3 regions of the Paenibacillus sp. JT31N7 genome follow, and region 1 is predicted to be linked to each of the others. Evidence: riboswitches for the same ligand, from Rfam matches in the RefSeq annotation. Region 1 holds a riboswitch; each other region holds the start of a gene.

The links. Region 1 has a riboswitch for cyclic di-AMP ahead of AC58P5_RS23695 (hypothetical protein). Riboswitches for the same ligand answer to the same signal wherever they lie in the genome.
Region 2: linked by a shared signal. The riboswitch ahead of AC58P5_RS27455 (C40 family peptidase) and the one ahead of AC58P5_RS23695 (hypothetical protein) in region 1 are both predicted to bind cyclic di-AMP.
Region 3: linked by a shared signal. The riboswitch ahead of AC58P5_RS26860 (resuscitation-promoting factor) and the one ahead of AC58P5_RS23695 (hypothetical protein) in region 1 are both predicted to bind cyclic di-AMP.

The regions. Positions count from the first base shown of each region.
Region 1 covers NZ_JCAUAT010000007.1:64,553-69,095, forward strand. Annotated here, with positions in the region: gene kdpA (potassium-transporting ATPase subunit KdpA) at 1-710, opposite strand, end outside; gene kdpF (K(+)-transporting ATPase subunit F) at 771-848, opposite strand; gene AC58P5_RS23695 (hypothetical protein) at 1,036-1,476, opposite strand; cyclic di-AMP (ydaO/yuaA leader) riboswitch at 1,594-1,773, opposite strand; cyclic di-AMP (ydaO/yuaA leader) riboswitch at 1,882-2,075, opposite strand; gene AC58P5_RS23700 (carbon starvation CstA family protein) at 2,338-4,428, shown strand; gene AC58P5_RS23705 (YbdD/YjiX family protein) at 4,421-4,543, shown strand, end outside.
Region 2 covers NZ_JCAUAT010000013.1:25,470-30,012, forward strand. Annotated here, with positions in the region: gene AC58P5_RS27440 (M1 family metallopeptidase) at 1-1,058, shown strand, start outside; gene AC58P5_RS27445 (hypothetical protein) at 1,068-1,889, shown strand; gene AC58P5_RS27450 (SurA N-terminal domain-containing protein) at 2,096-2,686, shown strand; cyclic di-AMP (ydaO/yuaA leader) riboswitch at 2,864-3,011, shown strand; gene AC58P5_RS27455 (C40 family peptidase) at 3,015-3,479, shown strand; gene AC58P5_RS27460 (cryptochrome/photolyase family protein) at 3,629-4,543, shown strand, end outside.
Region 3 covers NZ_JCAUAT010000011.1:47,702-52,244, reverse strand. Annotated here, with positions in the region: gene AC58P5_RS26875 (TatD family hydrolase) at 1-357, shown strand, start outside; gene AC58P5_RS26870 (ABC transporter permease) at 340-1,602, opposite strand; gene AC58P5_RS26865 (ABC transporter ATP-binding protein) at 1,599-2,342, opposite strand; cyclic di-AMP (ydaO/yuaA leader) riboswitch at 2,631-2,825, shown strand; gene AC58P5_RS26860 (resuscitation-promoting factor) at 3,110-4,231, shown strand; gene rnmV (ribonuclease M5) at 4,338-4,543, shown strand, end outside.

The DNA.
Region 1 (4,543 bases):
CCGAAGAAGCCGCCCCCGTTCGTACCCAAATGCTTGATGGACACAAGCGACGCTACCGGTCCGATGGCGATTTGCTGTTCTCCGCCTTCAAGCGGCTTTGCGGCCAGCGACGGGTCCAGCGTTTGCGGCACTTTCAGGCCGACAAGCAGCAGCGTAACCACGATAGCCAGCGGCAGCAGCAGACGCGTATGTCCTTTTACAAAATCCGCAAAAAAGTTGCCGATGGTGTTGCCTTTAGACGTCAGCCCGCGGATAAACGCAATCGCGACCACGATCCCCGTTACGGCGGACGTGAACATCATCATCATAATGACGGCCATCTGCGAGAAATAGGACAAGCCCGTTTCCCCGCTGTAGTGCTGCAGATTCGTGTTGGTCATAAAGCTGATGATCGTATTGAACGACAGCGTCGCTTCCATATTGTCGATCCCGTTCGGGTTCAAAGGAAGAGCATGCTGCAGGCGAAGGATCAAATACCCGACCGCCACAAGCACAACGTTGGTCAGCACGAGGCTGCCCGCATATCTTTTCCACGTCATGCCGTTCTCGCTGCGGATGCCCGCAAGCTTGTAAATGGGCCGCTCCAGCCAGCCGAACCATTGGTCCGTCCGGTTTTTCTCATTCGAAAAAACATGATAGATATAAGTTCCAAGCGGTTTCACCAGCAGGCAAAGGACCGCGATTACGATTAAAATTTGCACGATCTCCATAGATTCCTATCCTCCTCAAACAACTCCGCGCAAGCAGTTCACCGGCTGCCCGAAGGCGCCTTAAAATTTCTCAGGATGTATGAGCGCGTAAATCAGATACAGAAAAAGCCCAGCCGTAAAAAGCGCGATAATCATCATGAACGGCCGCCTTCCGAGCCTTCCACCACATGGTCACACCAGATCAAAAAACCGTAAAAGATGAAATAAACGACTGCCAGCAGCAGAATCATATAAAGGTCCGTCATGCGTGTCGGCTCCTTTCTTTCCTATTTAAAGGTTCATATTATAGGTTCATTCATTATCGTTCGGTTAGTGAATTTAAACGTTAGCGCAAAACTTCTTCGGGCACTTGGCCCGGTGCTGCTCCAAGCAGGAAAGAGACCTGACGGGTATTCGTATGCACCACATGGTCGGCGCCGAGCGCTTTATAAATCAACCGCGGTGTGGCATTCGTTTTCACCACGAAAATCGTTCCGGTTGTCCAGCTGCGGACCATCTGAAGATACCGGCAGCAGAGCGGCAGGCTGTCTTCGAAAAGATAAACGTCACCGACCGGAAGCCCGGGGACTTCCCAGGCTTCGTGGCGCACGGTATCCACTTCCACGATATGCCGGACTCCCAGCTTCTTCATCCGCTGTCCTTCCGCCGGGTTGTTTACAAGCGCCGCGAAGGGTCTGCGGTAAATATTCAGCAGTTTAATAAAGTTCTCGCCGGTGACATTCGGTGCGGAAACCAACGTATAGGTTTGGATCTTTCTCTCGTCCACTTTTTATCCCTCTTTCATGTTTTGGGCAGCAAAAAAAGAAGCCTGCGGAAGAGGAACTCTTCACGCGGCTTCTTGACGGTCACAGCCTAAAAAGACTATAGCCGAAGCGCGATAGCAGTCGCCTCTCTCGGTACGCTTACGAGGTTAGCTGTCGGATTCGGGCGTGAGAGTCGCCCTACCATGACGGCACGGATGCCGCTTCTGGATTCACCCCATGAGGACCGGGCCGTTAGGCCTGCAGGTCCTCGTTGGTTCCCCCGTTTTCCGCTTCATACGGAAACTCAGCGATAAAAACGCATGTTCATTTATTTGGCACATTTTTCTTTTTCGGATGTTTTTGAACATAACAAAACCACAGCGAAACGAAGTCCCTGTGGTCGATGCCGATCACAAGCTTCTTCAACCCCTCCCGAACTCATGCGCTTACGAGGTTAGCTGTCGGATTCGGGCGGTGAGAGTCGCCCTACCTGACTGCCGGGTCCATGGATTCCGGCGCTTCAGGATTCACCCCTGCAGACATGGCCCCGGCTCTCACACCGGATCAATGCTGCGATGGTTCCCCCGCTTCCCCGGATGGGGAAATTCAGCGAAAGCAAGAAACTGTTTTTTTCAATTGATGGAATGAATATTACACCTCCGTACGTGCTTTGTAAAGATATGGGGAGATTGGTTTTAAACCGATTTAAGCCAAAGAAATCGCCTAATGCGCTTACATTTCCTCTTTTTGTGCGCTAGCTTGTTAATGCGTCGAAAATCTCGCGTTTTTGAAAACGGTTTGGACATCCAGCCTCTTCCCACAACGGAAAAACCTGCTATACTACTTGTAAACGTTCCCATATTAACCAGTTAGGAGGAAAATTTATGAAAAACGGATGGAAATCAATCTTGCTCTGGGGGGTGATTTCCATTGTCGGCGCGTTCGCTTTCGGGCTTGTCGCACTTAATCGCGGAGAAACGATCAATGCCGCCTGGCTCGTCATTGCAGCCGTAAGCTGTTATGCGGTCGCCTACCGGTTCTACAGCCGCTTTCTCGCCCGCAAAGTCTTCGTGCTCGACGACAACCGGAAAACACCCGCAGAGCTGAACAACGACGGCAAGGACTATGTGCCGACGAACAAATGGGTGCTGTTCGGGCACCATTTCGCGGCCATTGCCGGCGCGGGTCCCCTCGTAGGGCCCGTACTTGCCGCCCAGATGGGCTATCTGCCCGGAACGCTGTGGATCATTCTCGGCGTTATTCTGGGAGGCGCCGTCCAGGACTTCGTCATTCTTTTCGCTTCAACACGCAGAAACGGTAAATCGCTCGGCGATATGATCAAGGATGAAATCGGCAAGGTGACGGGTACGATCGCCATGCTTGGCATTCTCGGCATTATGATCATTCTTCTCGCCGTGCTCGGGCTCGTCGTCGTCAAAGCGCTGATCGGCAGCCCGTGGGGCATGTTCACGATTGCCGCCACCATTCCGATCGCCCTCCTGATGGGCGTGTATATGCGCTACATACGGCCCGGCCGCGTCGGGGAAGCGTCCCTCATCGGCGTCATTCTGCTGATTCTGTCCCTCATCGGAGGCAAATTCGTCGCCGAGAGCGCAGCGCTGGCCCCTCTCTTCTCCTTCAGCGGAGAAACCATCGCTCTGATGATGATCGCCTACGGCTTTTTCGCTTCCGTCATGCCGGTCTGGCTGCTTCTCGCTCCCCGCGACTATCTCAGCACGTTCCTGAAAGTCGGAACGATCATCGGCCTCGCGCTCGGCATCATTTTCGTCCTGCCGGATCTGTCCATGCCGGCCACGACCCGGTTCATCGACGGAACCGGACCCGTCTTCGCCGGGAACTTGTTCCCGTTCCTGTTTATCACCATCGCCTGCGGCTCCGTGTCGGGCTTCCATGCGCTGATTTCCTCCGGAACGACGCCCAAAATGCTGGAGCGCGAATCCCACGCGCGTCCGATCGGCTACGGCGCGATGCTGGTCGAATCCTTCGTCGCCATCATGGCGCTGATCGCCGCCTGCATTATCACGCCCGGCACTTACTTCGCGATTAACTCGTCGGCGGCGGCGCTGGGCGGTACCGATGTGGCGACCGCGGCGGCGACCATCACGAACTGGGGCTTCACTATCACGCCGGAACAGTTGACTACGCTGTCCAAAGATATCGGCGAGAGTACCATTCTCTCGCGGACGGGCGGCGCGCCGACCTTCGCCATCGGCATGGCGCAAATCTTGTCCGGCGTGATCGGCGGCAAGACGATGATGGCGTTCTGGTATCACTTCGCCATCCTGTTCGAAGCCCTGTTCATCCTGACGACGATCGACGCGGGCACCCGGGTGGGGCGTTTCCTCATCCAGGATTTGCTCGGTTATGCCAGCAAGTCGCTGGGGGATACCCGGTCCACGGTCGGCAATCTTATCGCTACGGCTCTCTGCGTAGCGGGCTGGGGGTATTTCCTCTACCAAGGCGTTGTGGACCCTCTGGGGGGCATCAACTCCTTGTGGGCGCTCTTCGGCATCGCCAATCAGATGCTGGCCGGCATCGCGCTTGTACTGGGTACGACCATTTTGTTCAAAATGGGCAAAAAGGCGTACGCCTGGGTCACGCTCCTGCCCACGACGTGGCTGCTTATCGTGACCATGTCCGCCGGTTGGCAGAAGCTGTTCCACGAGAAAGCGAACATTGGCTTCCTTTCTCACGCCAAACAGTTCCAGAGCGCGCTGGACAGCGGGAAAATCGTGGCCCCGGCCAAATCGGCCGCGCAGATGAAGCAGATCGTGATGAACGATTACATCGACGCGGCCTTGTGCGGATTTTTCATGATCGTGGTGCTGATCGTGTTTATCTCGGCCATCCGCGTCTGGCTGAAGGCGATTTCGAACAAACCGCTGGATCTTTACGAAGCCCCGTATATCCCGCGCGGCGGGCAGGGCAGATCCGAGGCGACGAAATATGTTTAAGCGCCTGAAACTCATCTGGAGCTACCGCAGCCAGTTTATTCATCTGATGGTGGGCGTCCCCCACTACGAAACATATGTGGCCCATATGAAAAGCGCCCACAAAGACCAGCCCGTC
Region 2 (4,543 bases), on a different contig from region 1:
CCTATGCCGCTCCCAATTTGCCGGGGGTCAAGATCAAGCTGTACCTCGACCCCAAGCATGAACCGTACAAGTCCCGCTATATGATCGCCGCCAAAAAAGCGTTGAGCCGGTACTCCCAGTGGTATGGTACGTATCCGTACTCGACCTTATCCATCGTTGTGCCTCCTGAGGAAGCCAACGGGGCGGGCGGCATGGAATATCCCACGCTCGTTACCGCTTGGGGAGCCTCCGAGGGGACTCCCGACCTGGAACTCGAGCGCGTTGTCGTCCATGAGATCGGCCACCAGTTCTGGTACGGACTCGTCGCCAGCAACGAGTTCGAGGAAGCCTGGCTTGACGAAGGGTTCACTTCCTACACGGAGGATAAGCTGATGGAACTGGAATACGGGACGAAGCCCAACCTTCCGGTCGAATCCAGTTACATCACCGCTCCGGCTGCTCTGCAGAAAAATGCGTGGGGTTACCGCAGCCACGGCGAATACGCCGACAACGTGTATACCCGCGCCAAGCTGGTTCTCAAGGAAATCGAGCACCGGGTCGGGCTTAACACGATGGACCGTATTATGAAAACATACTTCCAGCGTTGGAAATTCAAGCATCCGGGCACCCGCGATTTTCAAACGGTCGTGGAGGAAATCACCAAAACGAAATGGACGGAGTTTTTCGATCAGTATGTATACGGCAGCATGATGACCGACTATGCGGTCGATAACATCCGCATCCGCCAGGCGAACGAGTCGGGACAGACGTTGTACGAAAGCAGCGTGCTGGTCCGCAAGTTCGGAGGCAATGTACCGGCTGTGCCGATCCGGTTCCATTTTGCCGACGGCTCGGCGACAGAGAAGGTCTGGGACGGACAGGGCGAGCAGATCGAGTACAAGCTGACCCATAAATCCCCGGTGGATTGGGTTTCTCTGGACCCCGCATACACCATGAAGCTCGAAAACCGGCATATCAACAACTATATGAAAACCGAAGTCGACACCACGTGGAGAATCCGCTGGACCCTCGGCGTCGTCAAACTGCTGGAAACGCTGTTCGATACTGTAGCCTGGTGAGGTGATGAGATGCTCCGCTATCTTCGACAAGGCTTGACGGCCGCCCTCAAGCAGCCGTTCGCCGTTTGCGTGCTGTATGTGTACCAGTTTGCCTGGGGGATTCTGCTTTATAAATGGGTCCAATCCATTATCGTCCCCCTGCTCCACCGTTATCCGGCAAGCGATCAGCCCCAGAGCGCCATTCATTTGTTCGTGGCGGAAAGCCAGTTCCGACTTGTAAAAACGGATCTCATCCAGCCGTATCTCGAATGGTTTCTCATTCTGCTGGCCGTCCGGATGCTGATTAGTCCCATGCTGAACGCAGGCGTCCTGTACTCTCTGGAACACCGGCAGATGAATGCGGGTTACCGGTTTATGAAAGGAATACGCGAGCTTCTGCTGCCCTTCTTCCTCTATTATCTTCTTCAAACGGTCCTGGTGCTTGCTCCGCTCTACTGGCTGGCTCCCAAAGCACTTGCTTTGTTCAACGAAGCCTACGCATTCGAGCAGCTTCTCCTGTCCCTGCTTCCTTGGGCGGCTCTCTATGCCGTGTATGCCCTGCTCATTCAGCTTATCTTCCTGTTCCTGCAGTTCGGCCGGGCCTCCGAGGATCGACGTGGACTTCTCGCGGTGCTTCCGGTCGTGTTCCGCCAAGGCTTGCGGATCACGTGCAATGCCCTGCTGCTCATCCTGCTCGGCTTCCTTCTTGCCGTTGCGGCTACTACCGCATCCTATGTGTGGGCAGGCTTGACGGCCCTCATTATCCACCAGATATACCCCCTGGTCCGCACCTTTGTCAAAATGTGGTCCATCGCGGCGCAGCGTGAAATCTGGGAAAGCTACCGGACCTAGAAATGCCCGTTATTCTGCCCGTAAGCCGGGAGGCAAAACAGACGCGTCTCAATCGTCGGACCGTCTTATCAGCCGTTCTCTTTCCGGATGGTTCCGGCGCGATATCCGTCTCCCCCTGCCGTTCACCGGCCAGGGGGGTTTTTAGTTTCCATTTGCGTTTTTTTCAGCTATCATGGAAAGATAGAAGATAAAAGGAGGCATTACCGATGATATCCCCACGGACAAGCACCGTCGTGGCGGCAGTAATTGGCCTTTGTGTCGCCGCCGGGTCGTTCTTTTACGGACAGTCCGACGTTAAAGCCAAAGAGGTTGTGGCGATCGGTCACGACGTCCGCATTTCCAATCAGGCATTCGACAAAATGAAAGCCGAAGTCGACCTGGCCTTTCAAATGCAGGGCGCTCAAAACAATTTGACCAACGATCAGCTGCTCGATCTGATGCTTAAGGACGAGCTCTTCGTCCGTTACGGCCAGAAGCGCGGCGTCAAAGTCAAGGAAGCCGAAGTGAAGCAGGCTGTCGATCAGCAGCGCAAAGCGCTGGAAGCAGCCGGCCCCGAAGCGGCTCAGTTGAAAGAGATGCTCTACAAAAGCGCCGGCTTGACCGAAGCGACCTACTGGACCGATCCTAAAACCGTCAACCAGTACGCCAAATATCTCCTCCAGCAAAAAACGATCGAGTATCTCGTCAAAAAAGGCGAGCTGAAAACGCAGGAAGACCTCAACGCCCTGCAGGAAAAACTGCTTGCCGAAACGAAACCGGGGCTGCGCGTGAAGTTTCCGGATCAACCGAAGACTTAGATTGCCTCTAAGCTGAAAGACATGGAAAACCCGCCCTCTTTATACAAGAAGGCGGGTTTTTTGATCTATTTTTTGCCCTGAAATCCGACTAAATAACTGCTTTTGAAACTTTTTTGTAACTATTTTTAGTTTTTTGGAAGGAATTTCTGGACCTATGGCGAATATTTAGTGTCGAACAGAAAAAGATTGCCGAATTTCTTCTTAGACGAAAAGGAAGAGAACGGGGGATCCACTCTGGGTGAATTGATCTTGCAACAAAGGGATCATAGGGGACACCTTCTACCGAACCCTCCAGCTAACCTCGTAGGCACAGGAAGGAGCAACACAGTTGAAGAAAGTCTTGTTGTTTGTTTTGAGCTTGACCCTGTTTTTGAGTGTGGAAATCGGCAGCGCATCCGCGAAGTCGACGCTCAGCTCCACGATTGACGGATTGGTAGGGACGCCTTACAAGTATTCGGGCACATCGACCAGCGGTTTTGATTGCTCGGGCTTCACGTCCTACGTATTCGACCGGTTCGGCGTTGATCTGGCACGCACTTCAAAAGCACAGAACGGCCAAGGATCCTCGGTTGCGAAAAGCGATCTGAGACCGGGTGACCTGGTATTTTTTAACACCGACGGAAAAGGCATCTCCCATGTAGGTATTTACATCGGGAACAACAAGTTCGCCCACTCCGCCACGAACAAAGGTGTTACAAAGAGTGACTTGAGCGAATCTTACTATGCGAAACGATACGTTTCTGCACGCCGCGTTATCGGCGATGACCTTTTTAACAAGATCACTGCAGACTAGTAAGACGCACTCGTAATGGAACGCAGCATATACCCGAAAGGGAGCCCCGTAATCCAGGTTGCCGCCTGGCTTGCCGGGCTTCTTTTCATTTGCGCCGGTTTTCCTGTTACTATGAAGTTAGACGAAAAAGCAAGGAGCGTCCCTTCATTATGATCCTTTTTATTCATCGCAAAGATTTGCGGATTGATGACATGACTGCGTTTGATTACATTCACAGCTTGGGGCGTCCAAGCCTGCACATCCTGATTCTGGACCCTTTCCTTCTGCGCGACGGCCGGGAGCGGGAACACAGCGGAGTCAACTTCCTCCGTCACGTCTCCAGGCTGATCCGCGAATACCGGAAAGCGGGCGCGCATCTGGAGGTGCTTGCCGGCGAGCCTCATGCCGTGGTGGATCATCTGCTGGCCGAGCTCCCCATTGAAGAAATCGTCCTGCACGGCGACGTTACGCCCTATGCATTAGTACGTGACCGCAAACTGAAGGTTTCAGCTTCCGCCCGCGGCGTTCCGGTTACTACGCTGATCGACCATACTCTCGCCGATTTCGGGGATTTCCAGCACTTTGCGGAGCGCAGCACTCCTTACCAAGTATTTACCCCTTTTTATAAAAAATGGAACGCTTACATGCACCTTTTTTTCCGGCCGTCGTCGGCCGTCACCGTGCGCGATTTGCAGACACGGCCGCTGCCGGACCGCGAAGCCTGGTCCGCGCGATTTCCGCTTCCGCTGGACCCGGAAGCGGCCGGCACGGCGCCTGATCCCGCTCAGACTCTGAGCGGCTTTCTCGAAGGAGGTCTCCGCGCTTATGAAGCGCAAAGAGACCGGTACGCCTTCGAGACGACCAGCGGGATCAGCCGCCACCTGAACACCGGCGCGCTCTCCGTGCGCCGGGCGTATGAAGCCGCTCTCGGCAGCGAGCGGCACGAAGCCTGGACGCGCCAGCTGGCGTGGCGCGACTTCTACCTGTACCAGGCCGTCTATAACCCGGATTTCTTCGTCTACGAGAAGAAATTCGATTTCTCCGGCCTGGAGGACACGCTCTTCGAGCGGTGGTGCCGGGGGCAG
Region 3 (4,543 bases), on a different contig from region 1:
GATATCCTGAAAGAAGAAAAAGCCGCCGAAGTCGGCGGCATTATGCACTGCTATTCCGGCAGCTGGGAAACGGCGAAGAAGTGTCTGGATATGAATTTTCATATTTCCTTCGGCGGGCCCATTACGTTCAAAAACGCCAAGCAGCCCAAGGAAGTCCTCAAGCAGGTGCCGCTTGACCGCCTGCTTATCGAAACGGATGCGCCTTATTTGACGCCGCATCCGTTCCGGGGCAAGCGCAACGAGACGTCCTATGTGCGTCTCGTTGCGGAAGCGGCCGCCGAGCTGCGCGGCATGAGCCTCGAGGAACTCGCCAAGGTGACGACGGACAATGCCGTGCGCCTACTCGGCCTCAAATGAAGCGGTAAATTTCCGCTTCATTACCGTGGCGCAAAGCACGAGGCCAAGCGCGAGGCCCGCGAGCGGAGCGGTTGCATAGACGCCCGCTCCGCTTAACAGCATCAGCAGGGTAAAAACGAACCCCTGCAGGATGAAAGCGGCGCTGATGATCCGCACCACGGCGTCCACTTTCCGGCGGGGATCTACCGGATAAGTCTGCAGCCAGAACGTGTAGCGGTGCGATTGTTCCAGCGAAGTAAGCTGGATCACCGAGATGAACATGGCCACGAGGCAGACGGCGGCGGCAACCTGTGCGGATTGAACGGCCGCGGCCGCCAGACCGGCGACAAGCGTGATCCGGACGACGATGCCGAGCAGCTCCGAACGGACAAACGTCTTCGTGAAGAGATACAGATAAAGAGATGAAGACCGGAACGAATACCGGTCCGCAATGCCCGCCAGCCATCGTCTCTGTTTTACCCGCACAGGTAGCTGGGGCACATCGGCGAAGCCGCTAAAAAACAAGTACAGCCGGTACTGCTGCTTGCGCTCGTTGTCGATGAGATAATCCCAGGCGACGCCGATTGCCCGCCGTCCGGGCCCAAGCCTGTACACGGCTATCCAGACGGCAAGTCCAGTCAATAGAACGATCCCGCCCGGAAGCGGACCCGTTCCGAACAAGGCGAATACGACGGCTGCGCTTAAGATCCAGCGGTAACCCGCCGAGACCAGACGCCATCCGGGAGATGAAAAACGGCCTTCCTGCCACGATCCGAGCAGGTTGGCTATTTTTATTAGAAGAACAAAAATCGCCATCAGCCACAAAGGCTGTCCTTCCGTACCCGTGCAGTGTTTGTACAAAGGCCAAATAATCAGCATCAGAATGAGGGAGCGTGCGGCCTGGATCCCTAAACTGTAGCGGAAGGCCGCCCGGAAGAACACGTTCATAACGGGTTCCAGCGGAAGCAGAAACACCCGGTCCGCATTCCTTAGGAGCGTGCGCACAGAGCCGGCTGCAAGAGCCGGAACGAGCACGAGCAGAACGATCCAGATATAGGGAAAAGATGTCGGAAGCTGTTGAAGTATTTTTGCGTAATAATAAGAAGAAACGATAAAAATCAGGAAAAGAAAACCGAAAAACTGGCTTCTTGCGACATAAGCCCAGTAGCGGGACGTTTCCTGCCGGTAATGGTCGAATCTCCGCTTCCACAGCTGCCGGACTGCTGCGGCCGTACCGTCTCTGTGAACGGCTGCTTCGTGGTTCATGCCGGATTCCTCCGCACCAGCTCATAGAACAGCTCGTCAAGCGTCGCATCGGACAGCCCGGTTTGTTGTCTCAGTTCCTCCAGCGTGCCTTGGGCAAGAATCCGTCCCTGATGGAGAACGACGAACCGGTCGCAGTATCTTTCGATCGTGGCGAGGATGTGAGAACAGATCAGGAAGCTGGCGCCCCGGCTCTTGAAGTCCGCCATAATGTCGAGAAGAGAACGCATCGCCAGCGGGTCAAGGCCCAGGAACGGCTCGTCAATGACATAAAGCGCGGGCTCGACAAGAAACGCATTCATGATCATGACTTTCTGCTTCATCCCTTTGGAAAGCTGGCCCGGGAAGCTTTTGCGCTTAGGCTCCATCTGGAACTCGCTCATTAGGCGGCCGGAACGTTCCTGGTACACTTCCTTCGGAATATCGTAAGCCATCGCCGTCAGTTCCAAATGCTCTTCAATCGTGAGATCGTCGTACAATTCGGGAGACTCCGGTACGAAAGAATACGAGGACCGGTATCCCAGCGGGTCTTCTTCCAGGGTCCGGTTACGGATGCGGACGCTGCCTTCCTGGGGCTTCAGGAGCCCGAGGATGTGTTTGATGGTCGTGCTTTTTCCCGCTCCGTTGAGTCCGATCAGACCCACCATTTCACCTTGTCCGACTGTAATATCGAGATCGCGGAGAATCGGTTTTCCGGGCAGATAGCCTCCGCTGAGACGGGAGATGTGAAGAATTGGATCCATGCCTTCACCTGCTTTTCTTCAATCGGTTATTGCGGCTTTCGGCCATTTCGGGCTGATTGCCGTATCTTTTATTATAGTCAAAAAATGCCTGGAAGCCCAATGCCCAAGCGGAACGGCGGAAATGGAGGAAACTAGGAGTGAGATAACGGGAGAAAAAAGGAGAACGACTGCAAGATAATTAGATAAATGCCGTTGGTTTGGTTAAATTTGCTTATTTTTAAGGAATATGACCCCTTTACAGGTTGGATATTTGAGCGTAATATACTTTCATGATAACTTAATAAACGCCAAGTTTTAACGCTGAGTTTCCGTAAAAGGAAAACGGGGGAACCGCTGTCAAGGTCGGAACAGTTTTGGGCCGATACAACAGGAAACAATTTGGGGTGAATCTCAATGGCAGGTGCAGGCAGCACCGCCGGCGAGTAGGGCAGCTCTCACGGCCCGAATCCGTCAGCTAACCTCGTAAGCGTACCGGGAGAGATAACCAACTGTCGTGTCATTCTGTTTAGTCGCGCTCACACACAGGCCACCGGGAAGCTTTCTCTTTCCGATGGCCTTTTTTGTTCCATATCGGACGGGTATCCGACCCGCATACAGGTAAACATCAAGCGGAGGTGGTGCAGACCCCGTGAGACTGAGAGCAACCGGTCAGCCGGCGGGAAAGTAGCCAATTGCAAGGGTTCCGTTAGGAACCACCAAATAAACCTAAGTCGCGTCCAATCATCATGCGTATCACAGAGGCGAGGCTTTGAAGGAGGACCGAAGAAGTGGGCAATATCTCGCAACCAGAGACCCATGTTAAGCGATCATCCAGCATGTCCTTCGCATTGCGATGGAAGCATGAAAACTTGCGTATGATCATCCTTGCAGCTATCATTTCATTCGCTTTGACTTTCATGTTTTTGGTGTTGTTATACGGTACGGCTGGTAAAAGCGTATCATTGGTGGTAAACGGACGAGAAACCGTTGTGGAAACAAGACAATGGGTCCTGCAACGCCTACTGGATGAACAAGCCATTACAATCGGTGAGCACGATCAGATATCTATGCCGCTGGACGGCAAGATTCAAGACGGTCAGAAGATTGTCATCGATCATGCATCACCCGTGCAGCTAACTGCCGACGGGCAGACACAAACTGTGCATACCACTGCGAAAACGGTAGATGAAGTTCTGCAAGATTCAAATATTTCGCTGGGAGAGCACGACAAAGTGACTCCGGCCAAAGACACGGAGCTTTCAGCCAATGCGGCTATCGAAGTTGTCCGGGTGAAGAAAGAAACGGAAGAAATTTCGGAGCCCATCGCATTCAGTGTGGTCAAGAAATCCAATGAGGATCTGCTGAAAGGCAAAGAGCAGGTCGTACAGGAAGGCCAGGAAGGCGTATTGGTCAAAAAGAAAGAGAAGATTTTCGAAAACGGAAAACTCGTATCCGAGCAGGTTATCGATCAAGCAGTCAAAAACGCCAGTGTGGATAAGATTGTGGCTGTAGGCACAAAAAATCCGGTCGTTACGGTGGCAGCCGCATCCGAACCGGTTAAGCCTAAGCAGGTAACTAAAGCAGGTACCGACATAGACGCGAAGAAAATATTAAAGAACGTTACCTTGACCGCATACTCTTCCCAAGAGCCGGGCGTTGGTAACCGGACCGCCAGTGGAACGAAACCAGTGCAAGGCCAGACGATTGCCGTAGATACATCAGTCGTGCCGTTAGGCTGGTGGGTGTACATTGAAGGCATCGGATACCGCCGTGCAGAAGATACGGGCGGTGCTATTAAAGGCCAGAAAATGGACGTATATTTCGACAGCATGAGTTATGCCAAGACTTTCGGTGTGAAACGGGGATATACCGTTTATGTCATCGGTCCGAATAAACCGACACAAGATTAGGATAACATGTTACCTGAAACGAAGATTTACAAACCGGTAACAAACTGTATGCAAAAAGAAGAGGGACACCCTCTTCTTTTTGTGCGCTTAAGAGAGGATAAAGAAGATGATCAAAGAAATCATTGTTGTCGAAGGAAAAGACGATACTACCGCCATCAAGCGGGCGGTTGAAGCGGATACGATCGAAACGGGAGGATCGGCAATCAACCGGGCCATTCTGGACCGCATCCGGCTGGCCCAGGAGCGCCGAGGGGTCATTGTCTTCACGGATCCGGATCATGCGGGAGAGCGCATCCGTAAAATCATTTCAGG